Regions from separate parts of the Aminobacter sp. DSM 101952 genome, predicted to be linked through region 3. Evidence: riboswitches for the same ligand, from Rfam matches in the RefSeq annotation. Region 3 holds a riboswitch; each other region holds the start of a gene.
The links. Region 3 has a riboswitch for cobalamin ahead of ASC75_RS09335 (ABC transporter ATP-binding protein). Riboswitches for the same ligand answer to the same signal wherever they lie in the genome.
Positions count from the first base shown of each region.

Region 1 (7,838 bases), on a different contig from region 3:
AAGCTCGCTACCCAGCGCTGGAAGCCGGCTTCGGCCGCCGCCGGGCCGGCCGGCAGCATGAATGCCAGCGAAAGGCCGGCGATTGCAGCGGCGCTTGCGAGGCCTCTGGCGGTCTTGCGAAGGGGCATTCTTTCCTCCTTGGAGAGATCAGAAATACGATTCATCGCCGATGCCGGTTATCAATCAGTTTACCATAGCCCCCTTGGGGAACGAAAAGCGGTTCTGGCGATTGTTTCCCGACTGGTTTCGACAATCAAGATCGCGTGATCGATCCTCTTGCCGGCTGCCGGCGAATATGTGAACGCATTCAGTATTCATCAATTCCGCTATGGCAGTGTGCCTGCCCGATACTCGTAATCCTCCATCGGATGAACCAAGCAATGAAAAGAGTTCGCAAGGCAGTTTTCCCGGTCGCGGGCCTCGGCACGCGTTTTCTGCCTGCCACCAAGTCGATCCCCAAGGAAATGCTGACGGTCGTCGATCGTCCAGTGATTCAATACGTGGTCGACGAAGCACGCGAGGCGGGTATCGAACACTTCATCTTCGTCACCGGCCGCAACAAGGCCGTCATCGAAGATCATTTCGACGTCCAGTTCGAACTCTACGACACGCTGGCCCAGCGCGGCAAAAGTGAACAGCTCGAGCGTCTGCAGCGCCTGCAGCCTGCGCCCGGCCAGACCTCGTTCACCCGCCAGCAGGTCCCGCTCGGCCTTGGCCATGCGGTGTGGTGCGCGCGTGAGCTGGTCGGTGACGAGCCCTTCGCGCTGCTCCTGCCCGACATGATCATGCAGTCGGAAAAGAGCTGCATGCGCGAGATGGTCGAGCTTTATGCCGAGACCGGCAACAACATCATCGCGGTGCAGGAATGCGATCCTGCCGAGGCGCACAAATATGGCATCGTCGGCAAGGGCAAGGCGGTCCACACCGGCTTCGAGATCGAAGGCATGGTGGAAAAGCCGAAGCAGGGAACCGCGCCGTCGAACCTGTTCATCAACGGCCGCTACATCCTGCAGCCGGAGATCTTCGACATCCTGGCCAAGCAGGAGCGCGGCGCCGGCGACGAGATCCAGCTCACCGATGCGATGCTGAAGCTGGAGAAGCAGCAGTCCTTCTACGGCTATCATTATCGCGGTCGCACATTCGACTGCGGTTCGCCGGAAGGCTTCGTCGAGGCCAACGTCGCCTTTGCGCTGTCGCGCGCCGACATCAACGAGCGCATGGCCGGCGTCATCGAGGGCTTGCTCGGCGAGATGAAGCCCGGCCGCTGATCCCTGTCGAAATGTCGCCCGCGCGCCAGCTTTGGACGCGCGGAGCGATGGCCATCGGCATCGCAGCCGTATAGACATCTCCTGCCAGGTGCCCGCAGCGATGCGGGAGAATCGGGAACACGGTGCAAATCCGTGGCGTGCCCAACGCTGTAAGAGGGACCGCATCGGCAATAGCCACTGTTCGTAGAACGGGAAGGCGCCGGAGGCGGGCTGAACTCGAGCCAGAAGACCGGCCCGGCAGAAATCGTCCACCGCATGGTCAGGCGGGGGAAACCGATTTGCTCGCCAGGGGACACGCGATGCCGGCCGACCATGCCCATGCCGATTCAGGCTGTTTCGACCTTGCTGCCCAGGATGCCGTCTATCGCGCCATCTTCACGCGGCGCGACGTGCGCAGCCATTTTTTGCCCGATCCGCTCGACGACGAAATGCTGGCGCGCCTGCTGATGGCGGCCCATCACGCGCCGTCGGTGGGTTTCATGCAACCGTGGAACTTCATCGTCATCCGCGATCAACGGCGCAGGCAACAGGTGCGCGACCTGTTCCTGGCCGCCCGCCAGCAGGAACTGCCGCATATCGCCGAGGAGCGGCAGGCGCTGTACCGCAAGCTCAAGCTCGAGGGCATCTGCGAGAGCCCGCTCAACCTCGTCGTCACCTGCGACCGCAGCCGGTCGCGGAACTCGCCGCTGGGGCGATGGCACAATCCCGAGATGGACCTCTACAGCACCGTTTGCGCGGTCCAGAATTTCTGGCTGGCGGCGCGGGCCGAAGGCGTCGGCGTCGGCTGGGTCAGCATCATCGACCGAGAGGCGCTGAAGCGGATGCTCGCCATTCCCGAACATGTCGTGCCGGTCGCCTATCTCTGCGTCGGCCGGGTGTCGGAATTCGCCGCAAGACCCGATCTCGAACGCCATGGCTGGGGCAGCCGGCTGCCGCTTGCCGACCTGATCATGAGCGAGGAGTATTGCGGCGACGGCGAAACGGAGCTGAAAGACGCCGCAGCCAGGCTGGCCGGTACTCCGGTTGGCGCCTAGCGCTGCACCCTCAACCCGACAAAGACGCTGTTGGTCTTGCTGTCGCGGCCGGCCAGGGTGCTGTCGAAGGTTTCGTGGCGCAGCCTGCCGGTGAGGCCGGCATAGCGGTTGAGCCACCAGGTCAGGCCGGCTTCGGCGCTGAGCCTGAGTTCATGGTCGTCCCTGCCAGCATAATCGCGCCAGCCGACGCCGGCCGCGGCAAAGCCGGTGAGGTTGGCGCGAATCTGACGCTCGACGCCGAGGCGGCCGGTGTAGAGCACCGAGCCGCTTTCGCCCGGCGTCGTCGAACCTTCGACCTGCGTCGTCCCGTTGAGCGTAACGATGGTGCCGCGCATCGGCGACCAGCGCAGATCCGCGGCGATCGTCGCCGCCGAAATCGTCTCCAGCCGGTCGTCGTCGAAGTCTTCCGAAAGCCAGCCTGCGGAAATCTCGCCGCCGAACTTCTCGCCCATGTCGAGCTCGACGCCGGCGCGGGCGCCGATCCGGTTGGACGAGCGTTCGAAGCCGGCCGTGTCGAACCTGAGATCGTAGACGCGGCGCCCGTATTCGATCTCGCCGAAGGGTGTCAGCGCCGGGGAAATCTCATATCCGGCACGGAAACGGCCGGTATAGAGCGTCGAGTTCCTGTCTTCCTGCGAAAGCGTGCCGCCGCCCGACAGGTCGGCGTCGCTGAAACTCTCTTTGGCGGCTTCGCCGGTCACGGCAAAGCGCAGCTTGCCGACGTCCTTCTCGACACCGATGCTGCCGTCGAGGGTGTGGCGCACCGGGCGCGACGCGGTGCCGACGATCACCACCGGCGAACTCGCCGATTCCGGGCGGATGTCGTAGCCGAGGGTGGCGATGGTGCGGATATCGTCGGCGAAGTCGAGCTGCAGCCGGCCGTCGATGCCGGCCTCGACATCCTCGACCTCCTGGCCCGAGACGGACTTGCGGACATTGCCGTAGGCGTCGATGGTGGCCGAGTGGCTGTCCCAGTCTGAGGCCGCATTCAGGCGCAGCGTGGTTTCCGACAGCACCGCCGACTTGCCGTCCGAACTCGAATCGGCGTTGGAGGTGGCGGTGACGCCCTGTTCGAGGCTCGGCTTGAGCAGGAAGGTGCCGAAGCGGATGCCTGTCGGCTCGAACGGGTTTTCGTCCGGCACCGGCCTGCGGCCCTCGATCGCTCGCTGACGCTCCGATTCCGGGCCGTTTTCTTCCGCGATCAGCGAATCGACGGTTCCCTGCCGCACCGTGCCGGTGGTCAATTCTTCATCCTGCTCCGGCGTGGCAGCTGTCGTTGCGGCTGCCCTAGCGGGGGCGGCGCGTCTTTCGCGTGCTTCCCTGGAGCGCTGGATTGCGGTCGTCGTCGGACGGCTGGACGGGTTGGCGGCATCGGCCGCATAGGCGTTGGGTGGTTCGCTAAACAGGTCGTCCGTGCCGGCCGGGTCGGTTTGCTCCGGCACGGCGCCAGGGCTGATGGGCTGGTAGGTGGCCGCCTGGTCCTGGATTTCGGGGGCAGGCTGCTGTGCCGGTCGCCGGCGCAACAACTGTGCGGTCGTGTCGGCCTCGTTGACCGCGCCGCGCAGGCCGGCTTCCTGGGCATGCACCGGCAGGGCGCAAAGCAGGGTTGCTGCGCTTGCCGTTGCCAGCAAGAAGCGCAATCCCGCACCGCTCATTCGCCTGTTTTGCCCTGGCCTGACCTGCGCCATCTTCACCACTGCTTCGCCGGCGCAAGGGGCCGCACTTACCAACTGGTAAATCGCCATGGTTAACGGAGCGTTTCCAGCCGCCGCCAGGGCCGGCCGTGCCGGGCGGATAATCATGGACAGAGGCGGTACGACGCGCTAACGCATGCGCCATGCACGCTGGATCGCTGAAAAAAGAGCCGGACCCGCAGGCGTCGATCGCCTCGGCGCTCCGCACCGTCGCTACCGAGCAGGTCGGCATCGCCGCGCTTGCCGCCGCGCTCGATGGCCCCTTGGCGGACCCCTTCGCCAAGGCTGTCTCGATCCTGGGCCAGCTCAGCGGCCGGGCGATCATCACCGGCGTCGGCAAGAGCGGACATATCGGCTCCAAGCTGGCGGCGACCTTCGCCTCGACCGGAACGCCGGCCTATTTCGTGCACCCCTCGGAAGCCATCCATGGCGACCTCGGCATGATCACCAAGGACGACGCCATCGTCGCGCTGTCCTGGTCGGGCGAGACCGCCGAGCTCAAGGGCATCGTCGCCTATTCGAGGCGCTTTTCGATCCCGCTGATCGCGCTTACCGCAGGCGATTCTTCGGCGCTGGCGCGCCAGGCCGACGTCGTCCTGTCGCTGCCGCGTGCGCCGGAGGCCTGTCCGCACGGCCTTGCGCCCACGACCTCGACGCTGCTGCAACTCGTCATCGGCGATGCGCTGGCGGTGGCCCTGCTCGAGGCACGCGGCTTCACCGCCGACCATTTCCGCACCTTCCATCCCGGCGGCCAGCTCGGCGCGAGCCTGATGCCGGTCGGCGACCTGATGCACAAGGGCGACGAAATGCCGATCGTCGCGATCGGTACCAAGATGCCCGAGGCGGTGAAGACGCTGTCGAAGAAGCGCTTCGGCTGCGTCGTCGTCGTCGACGCGCAGGGCAGGCTGGCCGGCATCGTCACCGATGGCGACCTGGCTCGCAATCTCGACCGCAACCTCGCCGAGACCAATGTCGAGGACATCATGACCCGGCAGCCCAAGACAGTGCCGCCCGAGATGCTGGCGGGCACAGCGACGGCGATGCTCAACGAGCACAATATCAGCGCCATACCGGTGGTCGAAGGCGACAGGCCTGTCGGCATCGTCCATTTCCACGATCTTCTGAGGATCGGCGCGGCTTAGGACCTTTGGTTCTGGAGTCGACTGTCTTCGTCTTCCAACGACTTGCCGAAACGCCCCCAGTAGCCCTCATGGTGAGCCTGTCGAACCACGAGGGCGCCAGGCTATGGCGCGTGCCTGTCGTTCGACAATCCGATTTACAGCGGGGTTTTTGGGTAGTCCGAGCTGGCGCATGGGGTTGCGCTGACGCCCTCGTGGTTCGACAGGCTCACCATGAGGGCTTCTGCGAGGCCTGCGATCTGCGGCCAGGGCAAGCACTTGCTGCCTGCGTCTCAACGAGGCTTCAGACAGCCTCCACCACCAGCTCCAGGTCGGTGTCGGCGACAGCGGTGACGCGCACCTGCGTTCCCACGGGCAGGTCGGGTCCCGACACACGCCAAGTCGTGTCGCCGAGCTTGATGCGGCCGCGTCCTTCCTTGATCGGCTCGGTCAGCGTCGCGGTGCGGCCGATCATCTGGGCGCCGCGCCGGTTGAGCAGCGGCTGGTCGGAGGGGTCCTCGCGGTCGCGGACGATCTTCTTGCCGACATAGGCCGAGGCGAGGGCGAGCACGAGGAAGACCAGCACCTGCACCTGCCAGATCCACAACGCGACGTCCCAGAGCAGCAGCGAGGCCGAGCCGACGATGAGTGCGGCAATGCCGATCCACAGCAGGAACACGCCGGGCGCGAAGATCTCCAGGCAGAGCAGGATGAAGCCGAGCAGCATCCAGTTCCAGGGACCGAGTTCGGCAACGACGCTTGCGATCATGTGCGGCTCCTCACTTCACCTCGTGCCAGTGGCAGGTTCAGTTCTGCTCCGGCGGAATTCTCGGCGTCCGCGAGGCCTGGCGCTGCGCTCCGGCGGTGCCTTCGGCGCGGAACACCTCCTTGGCGATCTCGCCGATACCGCCAAGCGTGCCGATCAGCGACGACGCCTCCATCGGCATCAGCACGACCTTGCTGTTCGACGCCGAGCCGATCTTGGCCAGCGCTTCGGTGTATTTCTGGGCGACGAAGTAGTTGATCGCCTGGACGTCGCCCTTGGCGATGGCTTCCGACACCACCTGGGTAGCGCGGGCTTCCGCCTCGGCGGCGCGTTCGCGCGCCTCGGCATCGCGGAAGGCGGCCTCGCGGCGGCCTTCGGCCTCCAGCACCTGTGCCGCCTTCAAGCCCTCGGCCTCGAGGATCTGGGCGCGCTTGTTGCGCTCGGCCATCATCTGGCGGGCCATCGATTCCACCAGGTTGGCCGGCGGGTTGATGTCCTTGATCTCGACGCGGGTGACCTTGATGCCCCAGGGGTGGGCGGCTTCGTCGACGACGCGCAGCAGGCGCTCGTTGATGGCGTCGCGGTTGGACAGCAGCTCGTCAAGGTCCATCGAGCCCATCACCGTGCGGATGTTGGTCATCGTCAGGTTGAGGATGGCATTCTGCAGGCCGGCAACCTGATAGGCGGCCTGGGGCGCGCTCAGCACCTGGTAGAAGGCGACGCCGTCGACCGCCACGATGGCGTTGTCGCGGGTGATGACTTCCTGGGTCGGCACGTCGAGCACCTGCTCCATCATGTTCATCTTGGCGCCGACGCGGTCGATGAAGGGGATGATCAGGTTGAGGCCGGGCGTCAGGGTCTTGGTGTAGCGGCCAAAGCGTTCGACCGTGTAGTTGTAGCCCTGCGGGATGGTCTTGATGCCGGCAAACAGCAGCAAAAGCACCAGTACGACAAGGACCGGGATGACCAGATCGAAACCGCTGAAGTCCATTCGAAACACCCCCGCAAGTTGAGTGCGCGATTCACAGGTCGCGCCGCATGCGCGAAAGACTTAAGGGCGTTTCGGCAGCGTTACAACAAGGGAGCGGTGAAATGCTCCCGGCTCAGCGCGGGAAGCGGAACAGATCGGCGTCGCTGTCCCGGTTGCCGCACAGGGCGGCACGGACGATCTCGGCGGCGATGCGCGAATAGGTGATGCCATTGCCGCCATATCCCATCACCGCGTGCACGCGCGGCAGGCGGGGAAGCGTGCCGATACAGGGAAGGCCTGTCGCGGTGGTGCCGAACGAACCGGTCCAGGCGAATTCCGGCGCGGTGTCGAGCCGGGGCAGGAGCCGCTTCAGCTTGGCGGCGATGCGATCCGATTTCTCGGCGATCAGCGCATCGCGGCGCGTTTCGTCGGTGAAGTCCTCGTCCTCGCCGCCGCAGATCACCCGGCCGTCGGTTGTCGCGCGCAGATAGAGATACGGATCGGAGGCCTCCCAGATCAGGGCGGCGCCCGGCCAGAGCATGCGTTTCTGCGGCTGCGTGGCGATGGCCCAGGTCGAGATCACCTGATGGTCGGGCACCTGAGGAAAGCCGGGGACGAGCTCGTAGCCGGTGGCGAGTATCGCATGGCTGGCGGTGATGGTCGGGCCGCCGCGTGTCGCGACCGTCACCTCGTCGCGGCTCTCGGCGATGCCGGTGGCCTCGGCCGGGGCGTAGAAGCGGGCCTTGCGTTGGCGTGCCGTCAACAGCAGCCCGGCCGTCAGCTTGCGCGGATCGAGCGCCAGGTTGCCGTGGCTCAGGATCGCACTGTTGCGGGCGATGCCGAACCGTTCGCGCAGTTCTGCCTTGGGGAGATAGGTGGCATGGATGCCGGCGAGCCGCCGCGCCTCGGCCTCGGTGCGTAATCCGCTGGCATCGAGCACATCTCCGGCCAGGTAGAGCGATTGCCGGGTCTCGACGTTGCAGCGTAT
Region 1 covers NZ_LMCL01000032.1:124,198-132,035, reverse strand. Annotated here, with positions in the region: gene ASC75_RS20705 (lytic murein transglycosylase) at 1-128, opposite strand, end outside; gene galU (UTP--glucose-1-phosphate uridylyltransferase GalU) at 381-1,268, shown strand; cobalamin riboswitch at 1,338-1,521, shown strand; gene bluB (5,6-dimethylbenzimidazole synthase) at 1,568-2,302, shown strand; gene ASC75_RS20690 (outer membrane beta-barrel protein) at 2,299-3,957, opposite strand; gene ASC75_RS20685 (KpsF/GutQ family sugar-phosphate isomerase) at 4,140-5,138, shown strand; gene ASC75_RS20680 (NfeD family protein) at 5,419-5,883, opposite strand; gene ASC75_RS20675 (SPFH domain-containing protein) at 5,921-6,871, opposite strand; gene ASC75_RS20670 (FAD-dependent oxidoreductase) at 6,984-7,838, opposite strand, start outside.
Region 1: it holds a riboswitch for cobalamin, as region 3 does, so the genes downstream of both, bluB (5,6-dimethylbenzimidazole synthase) here and ASC75_RS09335 (ABC transporter ATP-binding protein) in region 3, are expected to answer to the same signal.

Region 2 (7,838 bases), on a different contig from region 3:
GAGCGGCGCTTCGATGCCCATGGGCACGGCACCGGGCAAACGGTCGCCAGTTGCGGCCCCGCCACCTGCCGGAGCAGGCGATGTCGTGGGCGCTGCGTTCGGCGCGGCTGCAGCAGGTGCTGGCTGCGGCACCGCCGGTGCACCTGAGGCTTCTCCGGCGGCGGCCGGGGCCTGCGCGGCAGGAGCCTGGGACGTGGGGACAGCCGGCGCCTGGGCGGCGGGTGCCGGCTGGACGGGCGCATTGCCCGGAGCGGCGTCTTGGGAGAACGCTGCTGTTGTTGATGCGACGAGACACATGACGGCGAGGATCTGCGCGGATCGGCGGATCGGCCCGGATCGGCCGGCCTTGCCTTCACTTGCGATGAGCCCACTGCCTAGCATCTCGAATCTCCGACTTCGAACCATTTGACCGGTGGCTTGAGCGCCTCTTGCCCGGCCGGGTCGGGAGCCCACTAACATTCTTGACTTCTTTTATCAAGAAATCATCGGAAGGCCACGCCCGTTTTGTTCGCAAACGTCTCGTGCATGGCGGCGTCAGTGGCCGGGAGCGTCGTCATCTTCGGTTTCCGTTGCGGATTGCTCGAAGGCCGCTTGCCAGTCCGCAACCAGCCGGGCGAGCGCGGTATCGCCAAAATGCGCAGCGAGATGGGCCTTCTGGCGCAACGCGACCCGCATCGCCGACCGGGCAAAGCGGCCGGAGGGCGCTTCGGTTTCGATCGGCGACAGTCCGGCAGCGAGCGCGCCGTCGACATGTATCCGTCCGGCCAGGGCTTCGGCCGTGCCGAAGCGGGTCATCATCTCCTGGAATGCGCCATGCAGGATCGGCTCGAACGGCCGGTCGCGTCCGAGCGGATCGATGACGGGGTTGCCGGGGTGAAGCGCGCCGAGCGGCAGCAGGCCGTCGGGGATCGGCGCGTTGGCCGAATGGGTACGCCCGCCCTTCAGCAGCTTCGGCAGCACATGCGTATGTGGCCCCTCCGGCGACACGCCGCCGGTGTCCGGTCCGCCGATCTTCTGGTAGACCTCGACGCGGCCGATATTGGTCAGCGCGACGCGATGCGGGTGCGTTCGCAGGATCGCCGGCATGGCGCCGCTGGCAGGGTCGAACACCGACCGGCCAAGATTGGCGCGCAGCTCGACCAGGAGCTTCGGCTCGCTGGTGCGAATGCAGAAATCGCATTGCGGCAGGGACAGGCCCATGTCGAACAGGATGCCGGTCCGGTCGATGCCGCGGATCGCGTGGTCGTCCGGTCCGATCTCGGTCAGCACCGATCGGCCGCTGCGCCGGGCCTTGGCATCGGGCAGGCACAGCGCCAGCGCCTGGCTCCAGCGATGCCGCCTCGGGCTCAGCGTCTCGTAGGCGACGGGCACCAACCCGGCCATTATGCTGCGTTCCAGGCGGATGCCGCCGCGCCGCGTTGCCCGGGTCAGGAGTTGGCGGTCGTCGATCACCGCGATCTCGCCGTCATCCTGATGGAACTCGGCGATGGCGCCGAACGTGCCCATGCTCCATCCGCTTCGCCAGTCAAGCAGGTGATGGCGCAGCAGCTGCTCCAGGTGGGTCATGGCAAAACTCCGGTTTCGGCGACGAGATCGAGTGGCTGCACCACCAGCCCGCCCGCGCTCTCGCCGAAAAAGGCCTCGACACCGTAGACGGTGCGCAGCGCCTCGGCGGTGAGCACGTCGGCAGGTGGTCCGTCGGCGACGATCCGGCCGCCGTCGATGAGCAGCAGGCGGGTGCACCAGCGCGCTGCAAGTCCGAGATCGTGCAGCGAGGCGACGACGCTGCGTTCGCTCGCCGCAAGCTCGGCGAACAGGCGCATCAGCGTGATCTGGTGCGACGGGTCGAGGCCTGCCGTCGGCTCGTCTGCAATCAGCAGCGGCGTTTCCTGGGCCAGCGCCCGGGCGATCAGGACGCGCGCCTTCTCTCCGCCCGACAGTTCGGTCGCCGCCCGCTCGCGGAACCCGTCCACCTCCATCCGCTGCATCGCCCGTTCGACGGCGGCGCGGTCGGTGGCGGTGAGCGCCGCAAACTCCGGCCGGTGTGGCGAGCGGCCGAGCGACACCAGTATCTCGACCGGAACCGCCCAGGCGATCTCGCGCTCCTGCGCGACATAGGCCATATGGAGTGCGCGCTCCCTGGCGCCGACATGGGTGGCGTCGAGCGTCCCCAGGGCCACGGCTCCTTGCGAGGGAATGAGCCCCAGCAGTGCCCGCAGCAAGGTCGACTTGCCAGCGCCGTTGGGCCCGATCAGGCCGATGAACTCGCCCGGCATCACGGAGAAGGAAATGCCGTTGAGCACCTGCCGCTTGCCCAGCGATGCCTTGAGATTTTGAACGTCGAGCAGCATCACGCGAGCTTCCTTCTCGTGCGGTAGACCAGCCAGAGGAAGAACGGCGCACCGACGATGGCGGTCAGCACGCCGAGCTTGAGGTCGCGCTCGGGTGCGATGACCCGAACCAGGATGTCGGCGGCCAGCAGCATGCAGGCGCCGCCGAGAGCGCTTGCCGGCAGGAGTCGCGACGGCCGTGCCCCGACCAGGGGACGAAGCATGTGCGGCACGACGAGGCCGACAAAGCCGATGGCGCCGGCCACGGCCGTCGCCGCGCCGACCGCCGATGCCGTGCCGAAGACGGCAAGAAACTGCACCCTCCGCATGTCGATCCCCATGCTTGCCGCCGTCTCGTTGCCGAGGGTCAGCGCATCCAGCGCCCGGCCCAGCATCGCCAGCATCAGCCAGCCCGCGAGCATGAACGGCAGGGCCAGCCAGACATGCGCCATCGACCGGTCGGTCAGCGATCCGAGCATCCAGAACATGATTTCGAGCGCGGCGAACGGATTGGGCGACAGGTTGAGCGCCAGCGAGGTCATCGCGCCGGCAAAGCTCGACACCGCCACGCCGGCCAGGATGATGGTCAGGGTGCTGCCGCGCAGGCCGGCGAGAGCTTGAACGACGACGACGGCCAGCACCGCGGCGGCCAGCGCCGACAGCGGCAAGGCGAGCGGGAAGATCGCCGCCAGCCCGGAATAGATGGCGATGACCGCGCCCAGCGAGGCCGAGGCGCTGACGCCGATCAGCCCCGGCTCGGCCAGCGGATTGCGCAAATAGCCCTGCAGCGCGGCACCGGAGAGGCCGAGCGTCGCCCCGACCATCAGGCCGAGCAGCGCGCGCGGCAGGCGGATCTCGCCCATGATCAGTTCGATGGCGCCGGCCTTGTCGGAAAACAGTGCGGCGATGCTGTCGCTGAAACCAAGCGCTGCCGGACCGACGGTCAGCGAAAGCAGGAACAGGATCGTGGTGAGCGCGGCAAGCGCCCCCAGCACCAGGCCGTAGCGAGAGGTGTCGCTCATTGGACGCCACCCTTGCCGTCGGCGGCGTCGCGCATCAGGCGCGCGGCCTCGAGCGTGAATGGCGCGCCGCAGATGGTGTAGCGCGCCGGAACCGGCACGGTGCTGCCTTGCGCAGCAATCGCCCGGTATGCCGGGTGAACGAAATTCTCCTGTGCCAGCGCCGGTGCATCGTAGCTTTCGCCGCCGCCGGCGACGAGATCGGGCTGGGCCAGCACCAGCATCTCGAGCGGCAGACGGGCCGTGCCGCTCAGGCCCAACTCGTCGGCGACATTGACGAGGCCCGAGAGCCTGACGATGTCGCCGACCAGGGTGCCCGCGCCCGACGTGTAGCTGTTGGCATAGTAGGTCGCGACCGTCTTTCCCGAGGCCGGCCGGGCGGCCAGTTCAGCCACCCCATTGTCCAGTTCCGCGACCAGGTCCGCCGCCCGCTCACGCCGCTCCAGCACCTCGCCCATGCGGACGATGTTCGCCCTGATCTCGGCGATGGAATTGTCGGGTGCGAATTCCTCGACGCGCGTGCCGAGGCGCCGCAACAGGGCAACGGTCGACCGCGTCGTGTAGGCACCCGCAAGCACAAGGTCGGGCTGCATCAGGAAGACCTCCTCGGCGAGGCCATGGTTGACGACGAGGCCCTTGGCGCGCCCGGCGAGCACCGACGTCTCGGGGTCTCGCGCCAGATATGAGACGGAGTGCAATTGGCCCTCCGCCGCCACCAGCATGGCCAGCTGATCGGTGCAGACATTCATCGAGACGACGCGTTTCGGCGGCGCGGCGATGGCCGGGGCAGCGGTGCTGGATATGGCCCCCGCCAGCACGAGCAGCCACGCTCGACGGCGGGGGATGCGGAAGCGATCGGTCGGCATGCTGGCTCCCATCAGAACACGCGCGTGAAGCTCAGGCTGAAGGTCCGGCCCGGCGCGCGATAGTTGGTGACGGTCGAATACTGCTCGTCGAACAGGTTCTCGACCGAGAATTTCAGGCTCGACTGCGCATCAAATGTGTAGTTGGCGGCAAAATCCACCGTCACGTAGTCGGGCAGTTTTACTGTGTTCGCAGCGTCGGCGTAGCGCGCTGCGCCGTAGAGCAGCCTGGCGGTCAGGTCCAGGCTGTCGGTCGCGGCAAAACCCAGCTCGGCAGTCGCCTTGAAGCGGTCGCGATAGGGAATGTAGCGGCCGTTGTCCTCGTTCCTGGGCGAGCGGTAGTCGATCGATGCCTTGCCGCTCCAGCGGTCGCCGAACTCGTGCGACAGCGATGCCTCGACGCCCGTCACCTTGGCGCGCGCAACGTTGAAGGGGACGTAGGTGGGCGGGTTGGAGGCGATCGCGTCGCTCAGCCACGTCTGGTAGAAGGCGACGTCGAGCGTCGTGCTGTCGGTAGGCCGCCAGTTGACGCCAAGTTCGTAGGACCGGGATGTCTCCGGCTTCAAATTCGGGTTCGAATAGCCGGGATAATAGAGGTCGTTGAAGGTCGGGGCGCGGAAGCCGGTGCCGTAGGAGGCCCGGGCGACGAGATCGGGCACGATCTCGAAGCTGGCACCGATATTGTAGGTGGTGGCACCGCCGAACTGCTCGTTGTGATCGTAGCGCAGCCCGCTGTCGATGGTCAGCGCGCCATATTCGACCGAATATTGTCCGAACACCGCCCCGAGACCGCGCGAGGTGACGTCGAAATCGACGGTGGTATCGACCTGTTCGCGATAGGCCTCGGCCCCGCCGGTCACGACATGGCGGGCATCGCCGGTCTCGAAGGTCTTTTCGGTCGAGGCGAAGATGCCGTAGCGCTTGGTGTCGAACCTGCTGTCGCCCGGAACCCCGTCACGGAAGTTGGTCGAACTGTCCAGGCTGCTGGACAGCTCGACAGTCGAGGACCAACTGTCGGAGTGCTTCAGCCGCGCACCTGCCTTGCCGGCAAACGTGTCGGTGTCGACTTCATTGCTGGACGGGAAGGTGTCGTCATATTGCGAACGGCCGCGTGCGAACAGGCCGTCGGCATAAAGCCTGCCCCAGTCGAATTCCTTGGCCAGCGAAAAATTCAGCGAGCCCTGCAGGAAGCCGTCATCGTCGGGCTCGTGGCCCCAGGCCAGCGGCGTGGTGAAGTCGTAGCCGCGCGTGCCGAGAATGCTGCCGCCGACGGAGTAGTCGACGCCTCCTTCGCTGCGGCCGCGCACATCGCCCGAGACATAGCCGCCCCATGGGTATGTGACGCCGGTGGTGATGCTGGCGCAGGCACTGCGGCCGTCGGCGCACTGGCCACCTTGCCTGGTGATGATGTTGACGACGCCGCCGATCGCGTCGGCGCCATACTGGGCCGAGTGCGGCCCCTTGGCGATCTCGATTCGTTCGATCGAGGCAAGGGGAATGTTGAAGATCGAGCTGGTGCCGCTGGTTGCCGAGGCGGTGCGGATGCCGTTGACCAGCACCAGAGTCTGCCCGGCCGACATACCGCGCAGGGAGACGTTCGAGGCCGAGCCCTGGCCGCCATAGCCGATGATCGACACGCCGGCGTAGCGCTTGAGCAGCGACGGCAGGTCGGCGGCCGCCGATGTCCGGAGCTCCTCCTCGTCGATGACGGTGACCGACGACGTCGAGCGGACGAGCGCCGTCTCGCGCCGCAGCGGCGTCGACACCACCAGCGGTCGAAGCACGGTCACGTCGTCGCGCGACGGCGACTGCTGCGCGTGGGTTTGCGTCGGAATGACCAGCGCGACGGCGCTGGTGGCGAGGATGAGTCTCTGCAATTCTGCCCCCAAATGGTTCGGTGGGCGCGACAGGCATCGCACCCGGTTCCAAACCGCAGGCAAGACAGGTCGGCAGGCAGACATTGGGACAAGATCGACCCGGCGGCCTTCCGCATGCGGCAACACTTTTCAATGTCACCGCCACGGGCGACCGCGCCTGACCACACCCCGTGGACAAGCATGGGTGACCGGAACGGGCAGGTCTCCTGACTTCCGTGTCATAGCCTTCTTCCGCCTTCCCGAACGCACGAATGCGTTCAGTGGCATGATGGAAGAGGCTCAACGGTTACAGTTGCGGGGGCAGTCGCGGATTTGGCCTTCGGCCTCACCGTGTTCCCTTTTCATCCACCTTTCGGTGGAACCGATTCCGGGGTCGAGACTAGACAGCCGGCGGAAGCCTTGTCAATTGATCTGTTGCTGTCGGACGTCTCGTCGGTTGCGATTGTCGCAAACCGCCCGGTCCGTTGTCGCGATCCCTACATTGTCACGAAGCTTGACCAATACTTGCCGACGCTCAGGGACGGCATGCCGATCAAAGGCGTTGGCCGCGGTGCCAGCGCAGCGACATGCACGACAGGCCGGCGTCGATCTTGCCGATCTCGGTGGTCTTGAGCGCGACCACCTGGTAGCCGAGCTTGTCAAGCATCGCGATGGTCCGGGGGTAATCCGCCCCGACCATCACCACGTCGTTGACGCGCAGCGCGTTGGCCGCCGGCTCCTCGCCCTCGGGGATGAGCACCTCGCGGAAACCCTTGAACACGCCCGAGCGCGCAAGCCGCTTCGTCGACAGCATGGTCTCGCCGTCGAGCAGTGAACAGTCGCTCTTGAAATGCAGCACGCCTTCCGGCGTCTGCACGATCTCGCCCTTGCGCCCGAGCCGGTCGAGGCTGGCGATCAGCCCTTCGGCACCAGCCCGGTCGGTGCGGGCCGACAGCCCGATCATCACGCTTCTCGGCGTCGTCAGCACGTCGCCGCCATCGGCATAGCCGGGCGTGGGCAGGTCGACCACGGTGCCGAACATGGCCTTCAGCGTGGGTGCGATCTCGACGGTTTCCCTGACGCGCGTCTCGGCGCCGGGCCGAAGCAGGATCGCCCCTTCGGGAAACACCAGCGCCGGGTCCTCGACGAAGATCGAATCGGGAAACGCCTCAAGCGCCGGCAGCGCCGTCACCTCCACGCCTGCGGCGCGCATCGTCGCGACATAGGCCGCATGCTCGGCCTTGACGCCGTCATAGGTCGGGTTGCCGCGGTCGTCGGCGCGCAGGCCGTTGACAACCGACCGAGCCGGCTCGCGCACGATGGCCGCGTTGAATTCGTAGACCGCTGGCTTGGACGTCATGTCGGTGCGCTCGTGCTGGTGGGGCGAGGTCCGCAGCCTGCCCGAAACGAAGTGGCATGTCGACGGGGCAGGCACTGGGCCAGCGATCGTCGTCGAGCCGCTATTGCCCCTGCGCCCGCCTGAACTCGCTTGGCGACTGGCCGGCGATGCGGCGGAAGTCGCGGCTGAAATGATAGGGATCGGCATAGCCGCAGCTTAGCGCTACGGCAGCGATCTTGATGTCGGCTGCGATCAGCAGGCGCTTGGCCAGGTTCATGCGCTCGTGGCGGATCCAGTCCATCGGCGTCGTGCCGGTCTTTTGCTTGAACTGCCGGTGCAGTTGCGAGGCGCTGAGGTTGGAGATCGCGGCCAGTTCCTCGATGGGCCAGTTGCGCGCGATGTCGGCGCGCACCTCGCGCATCACCCGCAGC
Region 2 covers NZ_LMCL01000035.1:172,818-180,655, forward strand. Annotated here, with positions in the region: gene exbB (tonB-system energizer ExbB) at 1-297, opposite strand, end outside; gene ASC75_RS24880 (hypothetical protein) at 535-1,566, opposite strand; gene ASC75_RS24885 (ABC transporter ATP-binding protein) at 1,563-2,354, opposite strand; gene ASC75_RS24890 (iron ABC transporter permease) at 2,351-3,352, opposite strand; gene ASC75_RS24895 (ABC transporter substrate-binding protein) at 3,349-4,215, opposite strand; gene ASC75_RS24900 (TonB-dependent receptor) at 4,227-6,002, opposite strand; cobalamin riboswitch at 6,268-6,470, opposite strand; gene ASC75_RS24905 (arginine deiminase family protein) at 6,622-7,428, opposite strand; gene ASC75_RS24910 (AraC family transcriptional regulator) at 7,529-7,838, opposite strand, start outside.
Region 2: it holds a riboswitch for cobalamin, as region 3 does, so the genes downstream of both, ASC75_RS24900 (TonB-dependent receptor) here and ASC75_RS09335 (ABC transporter ATP-binding protein) in region 3, are expected to answer to the same signal.

Region 3 (7,838 bases):
AGCTGCCGCCGGAAGGCGAGAGCTACACGCGCGGCACGCCGAATGTCTGGTCGACGCCGGCCTATGACGAAGCGCTCGGCCTCGTCTACCTGCCGACCGGCAACGCGACGCCCGATTTCTGGGGCGCCCACCGCAGCAAGGCGGCCGAGGAATATTCGGCCGCGGTCGTCGCCCTCGACATGGACACCGGCAAGGAGCGCTGGAAGTTCCAGACCGTGCACCACGACATCTGGGACTATGACGTTCCCGCGCAGCCGGCACTCTACGACGTGCCCGACGGCAAGGGCGGCAAGACCCCTGCCCTGATCCAGCTGACCAAGCGCGGCCAGATCTTCATGCTCGACCGCCGCGACGGCAAGCCGATCGCCGAAGTCGAGGAACGCCCGGTACCGCAGGGCGCGATGGAGGGCGACTGGACCGCTCCGACCCAGCCTTACTCGGTCGGCATGCCTTCGATCGGCACCGAGCCGTTCACCGAGGCACGGATGTGGGGTGCGACGCCCTACGACCAGCTCTACTGCCGCATCGAGTTCAAGAAGCTGCGCTACGACGGCGAGTTCACGCCGCCGAGGACCGACCGCAGCCTGATCTACCCCGGCTATTATGGCGGCATGAACTGGGGCAGTGCCGCGATCGACGAGGCCCGTGGCCTCCTGATCGTCAACGACATCCGCATGCCGCAGTTCGTGCAGCTCATCGCCCGCGAGGAGGCCGACAACTATGGCGGTTCGGCAGCCCATGACGGCCTGTCGCAGCAGAAAGGCACGCCCTACGGCGCGCTGAAGAACGGCTTCATGTCGCCGCTCGGCGTTCCCTGCCACCAGCCGCCCTACGGCACGATCAGCGCCGTCGACCTCGAAACGCGGCAATTGGTCTGGCAGGTCCCGGCCGGCACCCTCGAGGACACCGGCCCCCTCGGCATGAAGACCGGGATGCAGATCCCGATCGGCATGCCGACGCTCGGTGGCCCCGTCGCCACCTCGGGCGGCCTCGTCTTCTACGCCGGCACGCAGGACTACTACCTGCGCGCGATGGACGTCACGACCGGCGAGGAATTGTGGAAGGGCCGGCTGCCCGTGGGCGCCCAGTCGACGCCGATGACCTTCGTCTCCCACGAGACCGGAACGCAGTATGTGGTCATCTCCGCCGGCGGCGCACGCCAGTCGCCCGACCGCGGCGACTACGTGGTCGCCTACAAGCTGCCGAAGCAGAACTGAGTTCTGTGGGCATGGACAACGGAAGGGGCGCCTCGGCGCCCCTTTTTATTTCCGGCCTGCGAAGGCGGTGTTGGCCCGCCGCGCAAGCGGACAATTCGGCCGTCGAGCCGCTCTACAAGTTCCTTCGCCGCGACCTGACCAGCAATCCTGATGTAAGCCGGCTTGCTGTTGCCGAATGGCTGCCATGCGCGCCACGCATTGCTGCAATGCACCAACATCGCTTGCGCCGCAGCCGACATCAGGAAAATGTGGGATTAAATCGTTTCAGCATTTCCCGAGCCGTCCCATGCCCTTGCCAATCATCGCCCTGGCCGTTGCATCCTTTTGCATCGGCACCACCGAGTTCGTGATCATGGGCCTGTTGCCGGAGGTCGCCGCCGACCTCGGCGTATCGATCCCCGCCGCCGGCCTGCTCGTCACCGGCTACGCACTCGGCGTCGTTATCGGCGCGCCGATCATTGCGGTGGGCACGGCGAAACTGCCGCGCAAGCCGGTGCTGATCGGGCTCGCCATGATGTTCGTGCTCGGGAACCTGCTCTGTGCCATCGCCCCCACCTACTGGACGCTGATGATCGCCCGCGTCATCACCGCCTTCGGCCACGGCGCCTTTTTCGGCATTGGCTCGGTGGTGGCGGCGAGCCTGGTTCCCGCCAACAAGCGCGCCAGCGCCATTGCCCTGATGTTTGCCGGCCTGACGCTCGCCAACATCCTCGGCGTGCCCGGCGGCACCGCACTCGGCGAGGCGTTCGGCTGGCGCATGACCTTCTTCGCCGTCGTCGTCATCGGCCTGATCTCGGTCGCCGCCATCGCCTGGCTGGTGCCGGCGGGCGTCGCCCCTCCCGGCAAGGGTGGCGTGGCCAGCGAGGTCAAGGTGCTCGGCAAGCTGCAGGTCTGGCTCGCCATGATCATCTCGGCGCTCGCCTCGGGCAGCCTGTTTGCCGTCTTCACCTACATCAAGCCGATCCTGACCGACGTCACCGGCGTGTCGGTTGCGTCGGTCACCTGGATCCTGCTCCTCTTCGGCGGCGGCATGACCATCGGCAACATCATCGGCGGCAAGCTGGCCGACTGGAAGCTGATGCCGACCGCCATCGGCGCGCTGGTGGTGATGGCTGCGATCCATGTCGCCCTCGCCCAGCTCGGCTATTCGGCACCAGCTGCAATCCTGCTCATCTTCCTCTGGGGCGTGATGACCTTCGTCATCGTACCGCCGATGCAGATGCGCGTCGTCGAAACCGCCTCGGAAGCACCGAACCTCGCCGCGACGCTCAACCAGGGCGCCTTCAACGCCGGCAACGCCGCCGGCGCCTGGGCGGGCGGCGCCGCGATCTCGATGGGCGTCAGCTATGCCGACCTGCCTCTCGTTGGCGCCGCAATCGCGCTCACGGCCTTCGGCGTCGCGCTGTTTTCCTTCGCGCTCGACCGCCGTGACGCAATTCAGCAGGCGGCATGACGCTTTAGCGATTGTCAGCAATCCGCCACTGCTGTAGCCACATCTCCGATGGTTCCTGCTGCCTGACTCGGGCAGCGGATTAAATGGGAACACGGTAAGACGTCTCGACGCGAAACCGTGGCTGCCCCCGCAACTGTGAGCGGATAGCAAATCGGAAAATGCCACTGGCCGGAAGGCCGGGAAGGCTCCGAGGCGCAGAAACCCGCAAGCCAGGAGACCTGCCATCATCCGATTAACTCAACCGGCCGGGGTGTGCCGCGGAGATGATGATGGTTGCGACTGCCTTTTTCCGTACCGGCGCGCTCACCGGATCGTTCTGCCACCTCCGCCTGACTGCGGAGAGAGGACATGCTCGATCGCGTCCACGCCGCTAGCCGCCTCGTAGGCACGACCCCGGCACTGCTCGAGCTCGATGGCGTCAGCTGGGGGCCCCGCGCCTCCAGGCCCATCCTCGAACCGGTGTCTCTTGCGGTCGCCCCCGGCGAAATGCTTGCAATCGTCGGCCCCAACGGTGCCGGTAAGTCGAGCCTTTTGCGCTGCCTCTACCGCTACCACAAGCCGATTTCAGGAACCGTCCGGCTCGACGGCACCGACATCTGGAAGATGAAGCCGCGTGACTGCGCCCGCCGCATCGCCACCGTGCTGCAGGAAAGCGCCTCCGACTTCGGCCTGACGGTCGCCGAGATCGTCGAACTCGGGCTGACCCCGCATGTGACCAGCTTCGGCACCGGCGACGACGACTACGACCACGTCGAGGCAGCCCTTGACCTGCTCGGTCTGACCGCGCTCGCCGCGCGCGACTTCAACTCGCTGTCCGGCGGCGAGAAGCAGCGCGTGATGATCGGACGCGCCTTGGTGCAGCGGCCGGACCTTTTGATCCTCGACGAGCCGACCAACCATCTCGATATCCGCCACCAGCTCGAGGTCCTGGAACTGCTTGGCAATCTCGGCTGCACCGTCATCGTCTCGCTCCACGACCTCGCGCTCGCCTCGGCCCATGCCGACCGGGTGCTGGTGATGGACGCCGGTCGCGCTGTCGCCTGCGGTGCACCGGCCGACATCCTGACGCCCGAGCGCATCCGCCAGAGCTTTTCCGTCGGCGCGACCCTCGACGACCATCCCGTCACCGGTCGCCCGCGCTTTTCATTCCATCTCGAACGCTGACAGAACCCAAGGAGCCCAAATGCGCCTGCCCATCATCGCCGCCGCCCTGCTCGCCACCTGCGCCTCAGCCATGGCCAGTGGCTTCCCCGTCACCGTCAAGAGCTGCAACCGCGACGTGACCTTCGAGGCCGCGCCCAAGCGCGCCGTCTCGCACGACGTCAATCTGACCGAGATGATGCTGGCACTCGGCCTCGGCGACCACATGGCCGGCTATTCCGGCATCTCCGGCTGGAAGACGCTGAGCGAGGAGCTGCGCAAGGGCGTCGGCGAACTGCCCGAACTCGCGCCCAAATACGTCACCAAGGAAGTGCTGCTCGGCGTCGACACCGACCTGTTCTTCGCCGGCTGGAACTACGGCATGAAGGTCGGCGGCGACGTCACCCCGGAGACGCTCGCGCCCTTCAACGTCGCTGTCTACGAGCTGACCGAGAGCTGCATCCACATCATGAAGAAGGACAAGTCCTCGCTTCAGGACATGTATGCCGACCTCAACAATCTCGGCGCCATCTTCGGCGTGCGCGAGAAGGCCGAAGCATTGGTATCGGGCTACGAGAAGGAACTCGCCGACTTCCAGGCATCGCTGCCCAAGCTCGACAAGCCGGTCAGCGTGTTCCTCTACGATTCCGGCGAGCAGAAGCCGTTCACTGCCGGCCGCTACGCCATGCCGACCGCGATCATCGAGGCTGCCGGCGGCAGGAACATCGCCGACGACGTCGAGTCGAGCTGGGTCGAGATCGGCTGGGAGCCGGTCATCGAGCGAAACCCGGAGATGGTGGTGATCGTCAACTACGGCGAGGTGACCGCCGGGCAGAAGATCGAGTTCATGCGCTCCAATCCGGCCTTCAAGGACATCGACGCAGTGAAGAACAACCGCTTCTTCGTGCTCGAATACAACGAGGCGACGCCGGGGCCGCGCAACATCGCCGCCATCAAGCGACTCGCCGCCGCGATGCGGGCCGACTGACCCGTGTCGCACCGCCACCTCGTCGCAGGACCACGGCACGTCCTGATCCACGCCATGCCGGCCCTGATCCCCGGGCTGGCCGTGCTGCTTGTCATAGCCATGATCGTGGCCGTCGGCGTCGGGCCGGTGGCGATCCCGCTGGAGACCGTGTGGGGCGTCATCGCCAACAAGCTGGTTCCGGGAAGCGTCGAGGCGGTGTGGTCGAGCGGCCGCGAAAACATCGTCTGGGACGTCCGCGCCCCGCGCGTCATCCTGGGTGCGGTCGTCGGCGCCTCATTGGCGCTGGTCGGCGCAGCGCTGCAGTCGGTGACGCGCAACCCGCTCGCCGATCCGCATCTGCTCGGCATTTCGTCAGGCGCGGCCTTCGGCGCCATCATGGCGCTGATCCATGTCGGCATGGTGTTCGGCACGGCCACCGTGCCGGTCTTCGCCTTTGCCGGGGCAATGGCGGCAACCGCCCTGGTGCTTGCCATCGCCAATCTGGCACGGGTCCAGTCCGCCGGGCAGCTGATCCTCGCCGGCGTGGCCGTCAGCTTCATCATCTCGGCCGCCGCCAACCTGTCGATCTTCATCGGCGATCCCAGGGCCGCCCATGTCGCCATCTTCTGGATGCTTGGCGGGCTCGGCCTGGCGCAGTGGAGCCACCTGCCCTACCCGCTCATCGCCCTCGTACTCGGCGGCGCGTGGCTGATGACGCAGACCCGCAACCTCAATGCCATGACGCTGGGCGACGAGAGCGCGACGGCCCTCGGCATCCCGGCGCGCGCCTTCCGGCTCAAGGTCTTCGTCGTCTGCGCGCTGCTGACCGGCTGCGCCGTCGCCTATTCCGGCGTCATCGCCTTCGTCGGCCTGATGATCCCGCACATCGTGCGCTTCTTCGTCGGCGGCGACTATCGCCGCGTCCTGCCGCTGTCGGCGCTGGTGGGCGCGATCTTCCTGATCGCCGCCGACATGGCCGCCCGCACGGTGATGCCGCCGCAGGACATGCCGCTCGGCATCGTCACCGGACTGATCGGCGGCGTGGCTTTCGTGGTGCTGATGCGCCGCCGGACAACAAATTGAGCGTCAGTTGGTAATGCAATGCAAGACGACGCAAATCCAGTTGCACCCCCGGTTTTTCCTAGCTATGGATTTGCCATGAACACGACTTCGCTCCAGAACATTTGGTGGCGGGCCAGCTGACAGCGGCCTCTTGAAGCGCGTGCGCGTGAAAATTGTGATGGCCGCAACGGGATTTCCGGGCGGCCATTTGTTTTTTCGAACCAGGCTCCGGAACGCTCCCACGGCAACGGATGGAGACGGGAATGACGTTGGAACTGCTTGATAACGGTGCCGAGCGCTACGTGACCGCTGGTGGGGTGTCCATCACCAGGCAACGCCACGAAACCGCCTATGCCGGAGCGATCGAGACCTATCTCGACGGGCTGAACAGCCGCCGCGGCGCGGTGTTTTCCTCCAACTACGAGTACCCCGGCCGCTACACCCGCTGGGACACCGCGATCATCGACCCGCCGGTGGTCATCTCGGCACGCGGGCGCTCGATGAAGATCGAGGCGCTCAATGCGCGCGGCGAGGTGCTGCTGCCGGTCATCCACGCCGCGCTGGCACCGCTCGAGGAGCTGACCATCGCCGAGGCCGGCAAGCACCTGATCAGGCTCGACATCGCCACCCCCGGCCGGGTTTTCACCGAGGAGGAGCGCTCGCGCGTGCCTTCGGTGTTCACCGTGCTGCGTGCCATCACCGCGCTGTTCAAGTCGGACGAGGACAGCAATCTCGGCCTTTACGGCGCCTTCGGCTACGACCTTGCCTTCCAGTTCGACCCGGTCCAGCACAAGCTCGAGCGCAAGGAAAGCCAGCGCGACCTGGTCCTGTTCCTGCCCGACGAGATCCTGGTCGTCGATCACTATTCGGCCAAGGCCTGGCACGACCGCTACGACTATTCCGGCAAGGGTTTTTCGACCGAAGGCATTGCCCGCGACAGCGTTGCCGAGCCGTTCAGGACCTCCGACCGCATCCCGCCGCGCGGCGACCACGAGCCGGGCGAATATGCCCAGCTGGTGCGCCGGGCGATGGACAGCTTCAAGCGCGGCGACCTGTTCGAGGTCGTTCCCGGCCAGATGTTCTACGAGCGCTGCGAAACCGCCCCTTCGGAGATTTCCCGCCGGCTGAAGACCATCAACCCCTCGCCCTACTCGTTCTTCATCAATCTCGGCGAAGGCGAATACCTGATCGGCGCGTCACCGGAGATGTTCGTGCGCGTCAACGGCCGCCGCGTCGAGACCTGCCCGATCTCGGGCACCATCAAGCGCGGCGAGGACGCTATCTCCGACAGCGAGCAGATCCTCAAGCTGCTCAACTCGAAGAAGGACGAATCCGAGCTCACCATGTGCTCCGACGTCGACCGCAACGACAAGTCACGCGTCTGCGAGCCGGGCTCGGTGCGCGTCATCGGCCGCCGCCAGATCGAGATGTATTCGCGGCTGATCCACACCGTCGACCATATCGAGGGTCGCCTGCACGAGGGCATGGACGCCTTCGACGCCTTCCTCTCCCACGCCTGGGCGGTGACGGTGACGGGTGCGCCGAAGCTCTGGGCGATGCGTTTCATCGAGCAGAACGAGAAGAGCCCGCGCGCCTGGTATGGCGGGGCGATCGGCATGGTGCATTTCAACGGCGACCTGAACACCGGCCTGACGCTGCGCACCATCCGCATCAAGGACGGCATCGCCGAGGTGCGCGCAGGCGCCACATTGCTCTACGATTCCATTCCCGAGGAAGAAGAAGCCGAAACCGAACTGAAGGCCTCAGCCATGCTTTCCGCCATCCGCGACGCCAAGACCGGCAACTCCGCAGGCACCGAGCGCACCACCGCGCGTGTCGGCGAAGGGGTCAAGATCCTGCTCGTCGACCACGAGGACTCCTTCGTCCACACCTTGGCCAATTACTTCCGCCAGACCGGCGCCGACGTGTCCACCGTGCGCTCGCCGGTGCCCGAGGAGATCTTCGACCGCATCAAGCCCGACCTCGTCGTGCTCTCTCC
Region 3 covers NZ_LMCL01000009.1:51,714-59,551, reverse strand. Annotated here, with positions in the region: gene ASC75_RS09345 (membrane-bound PQQ-dependent dehydrogenase, glucose/quinate/shikimate family) at 1-1,217, shown strand, start outside; gene ASC75_RS09340 (MFS transporter) at 1,504-2,670, shown strand; cobalamin riboswitch at 2,703-2,911, shown strand; gene ASC75_RS09335 (ABC transporter ATP-binding protein) at 3,019-3,834, shown strand; gene ASC75_RS09330 (ABC transporter substrate-binding protein) at 3,854-4,798, shown strand; gene ASC75_RS09325 (iron ABC transporter permease) at 4,853-5,860, shown strand; gene ASC75_RS09320 (anthranilate synthase) at 6,103-7,838, shown strand, end outside.

Region 4 (7,838 bases), on a different contig from region 3:
CGAGGAAGCCGCAACCGGCATCCACCTGCTGTCGGGCGAAGACATGCCTGACGGTGTCGCCACCGACCTCCAACTCGGTGCCGGACGCACGGCGATTCGCTATGCCTTCGGTGCCGTCGTGCCGCCCAAGGGCTGGAGCGAGGTCGCCGACATCGCGATCTCAGGCGATGCACTGATCCTCGAAGATCGCAGCGGCGAGCGCCTGTCACTGCCATTCGATGGCGGCTTCTTCGCCGGCTGAACCCCATCATTCGATCCTATTCGGCGATGACCGTGCCTCAAAATGAGGCGTGATTGCGCATTCGCGCGCGGTTTGCCTGGGCGCAAGTGGGGTTTCTCGCCGCTCGTCGCCAATTCGCGGGACCGGTGGGATTCGCGCTTGACTCGCATCTGCCGTTACGCCACTTTTCGAGCATCAAAATGATCCTGAAAAAACATCATTTTGAGCATTCGCCGTGCGGGAGGATTTGTACGGTGATTGGAGGGCCAATCCATCGACGATAGCGCGCGCGCCCGGTTGCCGGGCGTCGGCCTGCTTACGCCGGATTGAAAAGCGGAGCGGGGGCATCCCGCCCGGATGAGGAGGAGAACAACCGTGCTGAAAAGGACTATAGCTATCGTTTCGGCGGCCCTGGTGGCGACCAGCCTGGGGCTGGCCACGACCGCCTATGCGCAGGCCAAGAAGACGTATTACTGGGTGTCGCATGGCTCGCCGGCCGATCCGGTTTGGACCTATTTCCTGGCTGGCGCCAAGCAATGGGCCGACGACACCGGCAACACCGTCAACACGTCGTTCCACAATGGCGACGTGCCGGCGCACCAGGAGGCCATTCGCGCCGCCATCGCGGCCAAGGCATCCGGCATCGTGACCTCGAGCCCGGATCCGGGCAGCCTGGTCAAGGTGGCCGAGGAGGCCCGCGCCGCGGGCATTCCGATCATCAACATGAACACGCCCGACCCGACCGCCAACTTCAACGCCTATGTCGGAGGCAACAACGTCGCCTTCGGCAAGGGCTGGGCGCAGTACTTGGTCGACAAGAAGCTGGTGAAGGAAGGCGATTTCGTCTGGATGCCGGTCGAGGTTCCCGGCGCCACCTACGGCGTGCAGGAAGAAGAAGGCATCGCCAGCGTCTTCAAGCCGCTCAACATCACCTGGGAAGTCACCGACGCGACGCTCGACCAGGCGGAGATCATCACCCGCATGGCCGACTACCTGACCGCCAACAAGGCCAAGGTGAAGGCGATCATCGGCCTCGGCGACCTCGTCACCGGCTCGATCAAGCGCGTCTTCGACCAGGCCGGCGTCAAGCCGGGTGAAATCCCGGTCGTCGGCTGGGGCAATTCGCGCGACACCACCCAGGAGGTGCTGGAAGGCTATGTCAACGCCGCCCAGTGGCAGGACCCGCAGGCGACCAGCTACATGGCGCTGTCGATGGCGGCGATGGCCGCCAGCAAGATCCCGCCCGGCTTCGACATCATCGTCGGCTCGCTCTATGAAAAAGACCGGGCGCAGCTCTACGACGACATTCTGGCCGGCAAATAAGCCTGCCAAAGCCTCGGCCCGGACATCCCGGGCCGGGGAGCCTCCGCCGGCACCGCTCGATCTTCGATGCAATGGCATCGCTGCCGGTTCGGTTTCATGCTGCCTAATGGGTGCGCATCCAGCACCGTCGCAGCGTGGCCACCCACTGACGACCAACGTCTCTCACGGATCAGTCATGGACAATCGATCACTCGTGCAGCGCTTCATCGCGAAGCCTGAATTCGGACCATTGGTCCTGCTCATCCTGGAAATCGCGATCTTCTGGTCGATCAATCCGGACTTCCTGTCGCCGCTGAACATTTCCAACACGCTTGCCTTCACGGTCGAACTCGGCCTCATCGCGCTGGCCATGACGCTGTTGATGACCTCGGGCGAATTCGACCTGTCGGTCGGCTCGGTGTTCGGGCTGTCGGCGGTGGTGATGTGGACGGTGTTCAACACCGGCCTTGCGCCGCTGCCGCTGGCCTTCCTGATCGCCATCGGTCTTGCCATGTTGATCGGCTTCGTCAACGGCTGGTTCGTCACCCGGCTCGCCATCCCGTCGTTCCTGGTGACGCTCGGCATGCTTTTGATCGCGCGCGGCTCGGCGCTCTACATCACCGACGGATTTCCGCAGCGGACCTGGAACGCCGAGGATCAATGGCTGGCGCAGCTTCTGGTCGGCGACTTCTACGTCGGCGGCTTCCGCGTCTACATGTCCCTGCTGTGGTTTGCCCTGTTTGCCTTTCTTGCGCATTATCTGCTGACCCAGACCAAGGCCGGCAACTGGATCCAGGCCTCGGGCGGCAACCCCAACGCGGCGCGGGCGCGCGGCGTCAACGTCCGGCGCACCAAGGTGGCGCTGTTCATGCTGTCGTCGGCGATGGCGGCATTTGCCGGCATCATCAGCTCGATCCGCACCTCGGCCGCCAACCCCAACAGCGGCACCGGCTACGAGCTCGAGATCATCGCCATGGTGGTCATCGGCGGCACGGTGCTGACGGGCGGACGCGGCACGATCATCGGCACGGTGCTCGGCATCTTCATCCTTCGCATCATGCGCAATGGCATCGTCATGGTCGGCGTGCCCGGCCTTGCCTACAACATCTTCATCGGCGCGATCATCCTCGGCATGATGGCGCTGCATTCCTGGCTCGAACGCCGTCACAATGCGGGGACCTGAGCGATGACCCAAGAACTCGTCCGGATGCAGAACATCAACAAGTTCTACGGCCGCATCCATGCGCTTCGCGACGTGTCGCTGACGGTCAACACGCATGAGGTGGTGGGCCTGCTCGGCGACAACGGGGCTGGCAAGTCGACGCTGATCAAGGTGCTGTCGGGGGCAGTGCCGATGACCAGCGGCGAGATTTTCGTCAAGGGCAAGGAGGTGCAGATGAGAAGCACCACCGACGCCATCGAAAACGGCATCGAGACCATCTACCAGGATTCGGCGCTGGTGCCGCAGCTGTCGATCGCGCGCAACCTGTTTCTCGGCCGCGAACCGGTCAAGGGGCCGGCGCTGTTCAACCGGCTCGACCACGAGATGATGAACGAAGTGGCTGGCACGCTGCTCAAGCGCGTCGGCATCACCAAGAACATACCGCCGACCACACCGATCGGGGCGCTGTCGGGCGGCGAACGCCAGGCGGTGGCGATCGCGCGCGCCATGCATTTCGACAGCAACCTGATTATCCTCGACGAGCCGACCAACAATCTCGGCGTCGCCGAGACGCAAGGGGTGTTGCGCTTCGTGCGCGAGGTGCGCGACAGCGGCCATTCCTGCATCTTCATCGCCCACAATATCCACCATGTCTTCCAGGTGGTGGACCGGATCGTCGTGATGCGCGGCGGGCAGGTGGTGGCCGACAACATCGATCCCAAGCGGTCGACCATCGAGGAGGTCGAGCGGGTGATCACCGGCGAGCACCTGATCGAGGCGCTGGGCCTCGACCACGGCTAGGCAGCGGAGAAAAGCATGTCGGATCGATCCAGGCCGCTCGTGCTCAGCGCTCCCAGGCCGCGCACGCTGGAACTGATCCTTGCGCCCGGGGCCTTGGCCAGGCTGCGAGCCGAGAACGAGGTGATCGAGGTCGAGCCCGAGGAGATTGCCGCGCTTGCCCCCGACATTCTCGGGCGCGTGCGCTACCTCATCGGCCAGCCGGCCTTGTCGCTCCAGACGCTGGAGGCGATGGTCTCGCTGCGCTGCATCTTCAATGTCGAGGGCAACCTGCTCGACAACATGCCCTACGAGCATCTTTTCGGGCGCGGCGTTCATGTGGTGACGACCAGCCAGGTGTTCGCCGAGCCGGTGGCCGAGATCGGGCTCGCCCTGGCGCTCGACCTTGCCCGCGGCATCACCGACGCGGACCTCGCGTTCCGCGAGGGGCGCGAGCTCTGGGGCGCCGAGGGCAATGGATCGGCGCGGCTGCTGTCCGGCGCCGACATCGGCTTCATCGGCTTCGGCGATCTCGGCAAGGCGCTGAACCGGCTGCTTGCAGGCTTCCGCGCCCGCGCCAAAGCCTTCGACCCGTGGCTGCCGCCATCGGTGCTCCGGGAGAGCGGTGTCGAACCAGCGACGCTCGATGAGGTGCTTTCGGGTAGCGACGTCGTCTTCGTGGTGGCCTCGGTGACCAGCGAAAACCAGGGTTTTCTCGACGCGGGCTCCTTCGCCCGCATGCGCCAAGGCGCGGCCCTGATCCTGCTCAGCCGCGCCGGCGTCGTCGATTTCCCCGACTTGATCGACGCCGTGCGCAGCGGCCACATCGTGGCTGCCAGCGACGTGTTCCCGGAAGAGCCGCTGGCGCTGGATCATCCGGTGCGCAGACTGCCCGGCTTCCTGCGCTCGGCCCACCGGGCCGGCGCGCTCGACATTGCCTTCAAGCGCATGGGCGACATGGTGCTGGAGGACATGGCCCTGATGGACCGCGGCCTTCCGCCGATGCGCTGCAAGCGGGCCGAACGCGAGACCGTGTCGCGCATGCGCTCGAAACCGGTCGAGCGGAACTAGATGTTCGATACATCTGCAGTGTCGCGGGCGCTGGCGGACAAGTCGTTCTGGCATTGGGTTGCATGCCTTGAGGAGAACTCAAGAGAAAATCCACCCGTCTTCTTGGCCGGCAGATGAACGACTTTCACTCCATTGCTAGTCCTGTAAATCACCCTTGACTTTGACATGCCCACGAATAGGGTGCGCGCGTCATGGTCTTCCGCCGACGAGGTGGAAGCTAAGAGGGAATCCGGTGTGAAACCGGAGCTGACCCGCAACTGTAAGCGGTGAGCCGTTCGCCCAAATGTCACTGGCAATATTGCCGGGAAGACGGGCGGCATGGGCTGCGATCCGTGAGCCAGGAGACCTGCCTGACAGAGTGAGATTCCGTGGTCGGGGTGTGCCACAGGAGTGACGGTTCCATTTCGAAGGCCCTGTTGCGGCTTTCGTCGGGCCCGCATTTCCGCACCTCGTCCCCGGCAGGCAGAGGTTGGCGCGGCGATGTCGGGAAGATCGGTTTCCCCATGTTCGAAGAGCTTCGGCGGGCGCCTTTGGCGTCGTCCGGCGTGCTGCGCCTGTTTGCCTGTGTCGTCTGACCGAGGCCTGCCCGGACATGTGCAGGCCTCGGCACGCCCCGCACCGCATTTGCGCATGGAGACATCATGAAAATCACTCAGCTAGCCCTGTGGCTCGGACTTGCCCTGGCTTCGGCCATCGGCTTGGCACCGGCGGCCGCCGAAACCTTCACCGACGATGCCGGCCGCAAGGTCGAGCTGGAACTGCCGATCAAGCGGGCGGTGATCTTCAACCGCTATGCGGTTGAGTTCGCCCGTGCCATCGGGGCCATAGACAAGGTCGTCGGCGTCGATGCGAGCACGATGCGGGACCCGACCTACTGGCCGCAGTTCAAGGACAGCGACATCGTCGGCCAGGGCCAGACCCAGCCCAACTACGAAGCGATCGTGGCGCTCAAGCCCGACGTGGTGATCATCCCGCGCAATGGCGTCTACGAGGAGGCGGCGCGACAGCTCGAAGCCTTCGGCATTCCGGTTCTGGTCGTCACCGCCTGGGACACGCTTCAGCACGTCGAGAACGTGACGCTGTTCGGCAAGCTGTTCGACAGCACGGAAAAGGCCGATGCGCTCAACGCCTATTACACCCGCTACATGGACCTGCTGGCCGAGCGCCTGAAGGACGTCGAGCGCAAGAAGGTGTACCTCGAAGAGGTGCGCGACCTGGTGACGGTTACGCCGGGTTCGGGCTGGCACGACATGATCGAGGCCGGCGGCGGCATCAACGTCTTCGGCGACATCGACATCAAGAAGCAGCCCTCCTCGCGCGGCAACGAGAACAGCTTCACCGTCGATCCCGAGGAGATCATCGCGCGTAAGCCGGATCTGGTGATCAAGCTGCAGCCCGGCTCCTACCAGACGATCCCGGAAGCGAAGTTCGCCGACAGCTGGAAGGCGATCGTCGCACGCGAGGAAATTTCGGGCGCGCCGGTCGGTGCGGGGGGCAATGTGCGCTTGATCAACTACTATCTGGCAGGCGGCTCGTCCAAGGTGACGGGCGCGCTGCAGGTCGCCAAGTGGCTCTATCCCGACCGCTTCGCCGACATCGATCCCGAGGCGGCGATGAAGGAATGGATCGAGATCTACCAAGGCCTGCCGTTCCAGGGCGGCATGACCTACCAGGGTAGCGCCTCCAACTGACGAACCGGCACGCCGCCGCCGGCAAGGCCGCGGCGTGCCTCCCCCAATCCGGAGGCTTCGACCATGGACATCGCAACGACTGCCGGTCTGGCGCGCGGCCATTCTAGCGGCATCGCCAACCGCTACCGGCAGTCTGGCTACTGGCGGCTGGCGATCATTCTGGGTTCACTGCTGGCGCTTGTGGTCGTGGCAGGATCCGTCGCCATCGTCGGCATTGCCGAGACGGGTCTGACGGCGCTGCTGGCGATCGTGGTGGAAAAGGTTTCCTTCGGCTACATCGTAGCCGACGTCGACCCGCAGCAGGCGCGAGTCCTCCTGCACCTTCGCTTGCCGCGCGTGGTGATGGCGATCGTGGCCGGCGGTTCTCTGGCTTTTGCCGGCGTGCTGATGCAGGCGATCACGCGTAACCCGCTGGTCAGCCCCTACACCATCGGCGTGTCCTCGGCCGCTGCCTTCGGCGCTTCGATCGCCATCATGTTCGGCGTCGGCTTCAGTGCCGCCGGGCTGTATTTCGTGCCGTTGACGGCGTTTCTCTTTGCGCTGGGCTGCGCCGTGCTGGTGTTTTCCATGGCTTGGCTGCGCGGGATGGGTGCGCAGACCATGGTGCTGACCGGCATCGCCCTGATGTATTTGTTCAGCGCGATGACGGCCGCCGTGCAGTTCGTCGCCACCCAGGAACAATTGGCCCGTGTCGTGCATTGGACGTTCGGCAGCCTCAACGGCATCGGCTGGGATGCTGTTGCCGTCGCCGGAATGGCCTTGCTGGTGGCCCTACCGCTCGCCCAGTCGAAGGCATGGCAGTTCAATGCGCTGACGAGCGCCGGCGACGATGTTTCACGTTCGCTCGGCATCAATGTCGCGTTGCTGCGCGGTCTCGCCGTCGTCCTGTCGGTGGTGGTGTCGGCTGTGGTGATCAGCTTCACCGGCGTGATCGGTTTCGTCGGGCTGATCGGGCCGCATGTCGCGCGCTTGATGATCGGCAGCGACCATCGTTACCTCATTCCGTTCTCGGCAATCTGCGGCGCCATGCTGCTGCTGCTGGCCGACACTGTCGGGCGCATGGCGTTCAGCCCGACGGTCATCCCGGTGGGCATCGTCGTCGCCTTCGTCGGCGTGCCGCTGTTTCTGCACCTGATCCTGTCGCGCCGCTCGGAGTATTTTTCATGAGCGACTATCTTTCCGTCGACAAGGTCAGCTTCGGCTATGGCAGCCGCCCGGTGCTGCGCGAGGTGTCGGTCGCGTTGAGCAAGGGTCACATCCTTGGCCTCATCGGGCCGAACGGTGCCGGCAAGTCGACGCTGGTCAGGATCGTGCTCGGTCTGTCGTCGCCCTCATCCGGGCGGGTATTGCTCGATGGCAAGGATATCCGCGACCTGACCCCGAAGGCACGCGCGCGGCGGATCGCCTATGTGCCGCAATCCTCGCCGCTCAGCTTCCCGGCTACGGTGTTCGAGACCTGCCTGCTCGGCCGGACGCCGCATATGGGGGCAAGTCCCTCCGCGAATGACCTGGCTGTCGTCGAAGAATTGCTCTGCAGGCTCAGGCTCGAGGATTTTGCCTTTCGCCTGATGTCGGAACTCAGCGGCGGCGAACGCCAGCGCGTGATGCTGGCGCG
Region 4 covers NZ_LMCL01000032.1:308,206-316,043, reverse strand. Annotated here, with positions in the region: gene ASC75_RS21500 (hypothetical protein) at 1-241, shown strand, start outside; gene ASC75_RS21495 (substrate-binding domain-containing protein) at 611-1,543, shown strand; gene ASC75_RS21490 (ABC transporter permease) at 1,719-2,705, shown strand; gene ASC75_RS21485 (ATP-binding cassette domain-containing protein) at 2,709-3,485, shown strand; gene ASC75_RS21480 (hydroxyacid dehydrogenase) at 3,501-4,532, shown strand; cobalamin riboswitch at 4,708-4,901, shown strand; gene ASC75_RS21475 (ABC transporter substrate-binding protein) at 5,174-6,223, shown strand; gene ASC75_RS21470 (iron ABC transporter permease) at 6,287-7,390, shown strand; gene ASC75_RS21465 (ABC transporter ATP-binding protein) at 7,387-7,838, shown strand, end outside.
Region 4: it holds a riboswitch for cobalamin, as region 3 does, so the genes downstream of both, ASC75_RS21475 (ABC transporter substrate-binding protein) here and ASC75_RS09335 (ABC transporter ATP-binding protein) in region 3, are expected to answer to the same signal.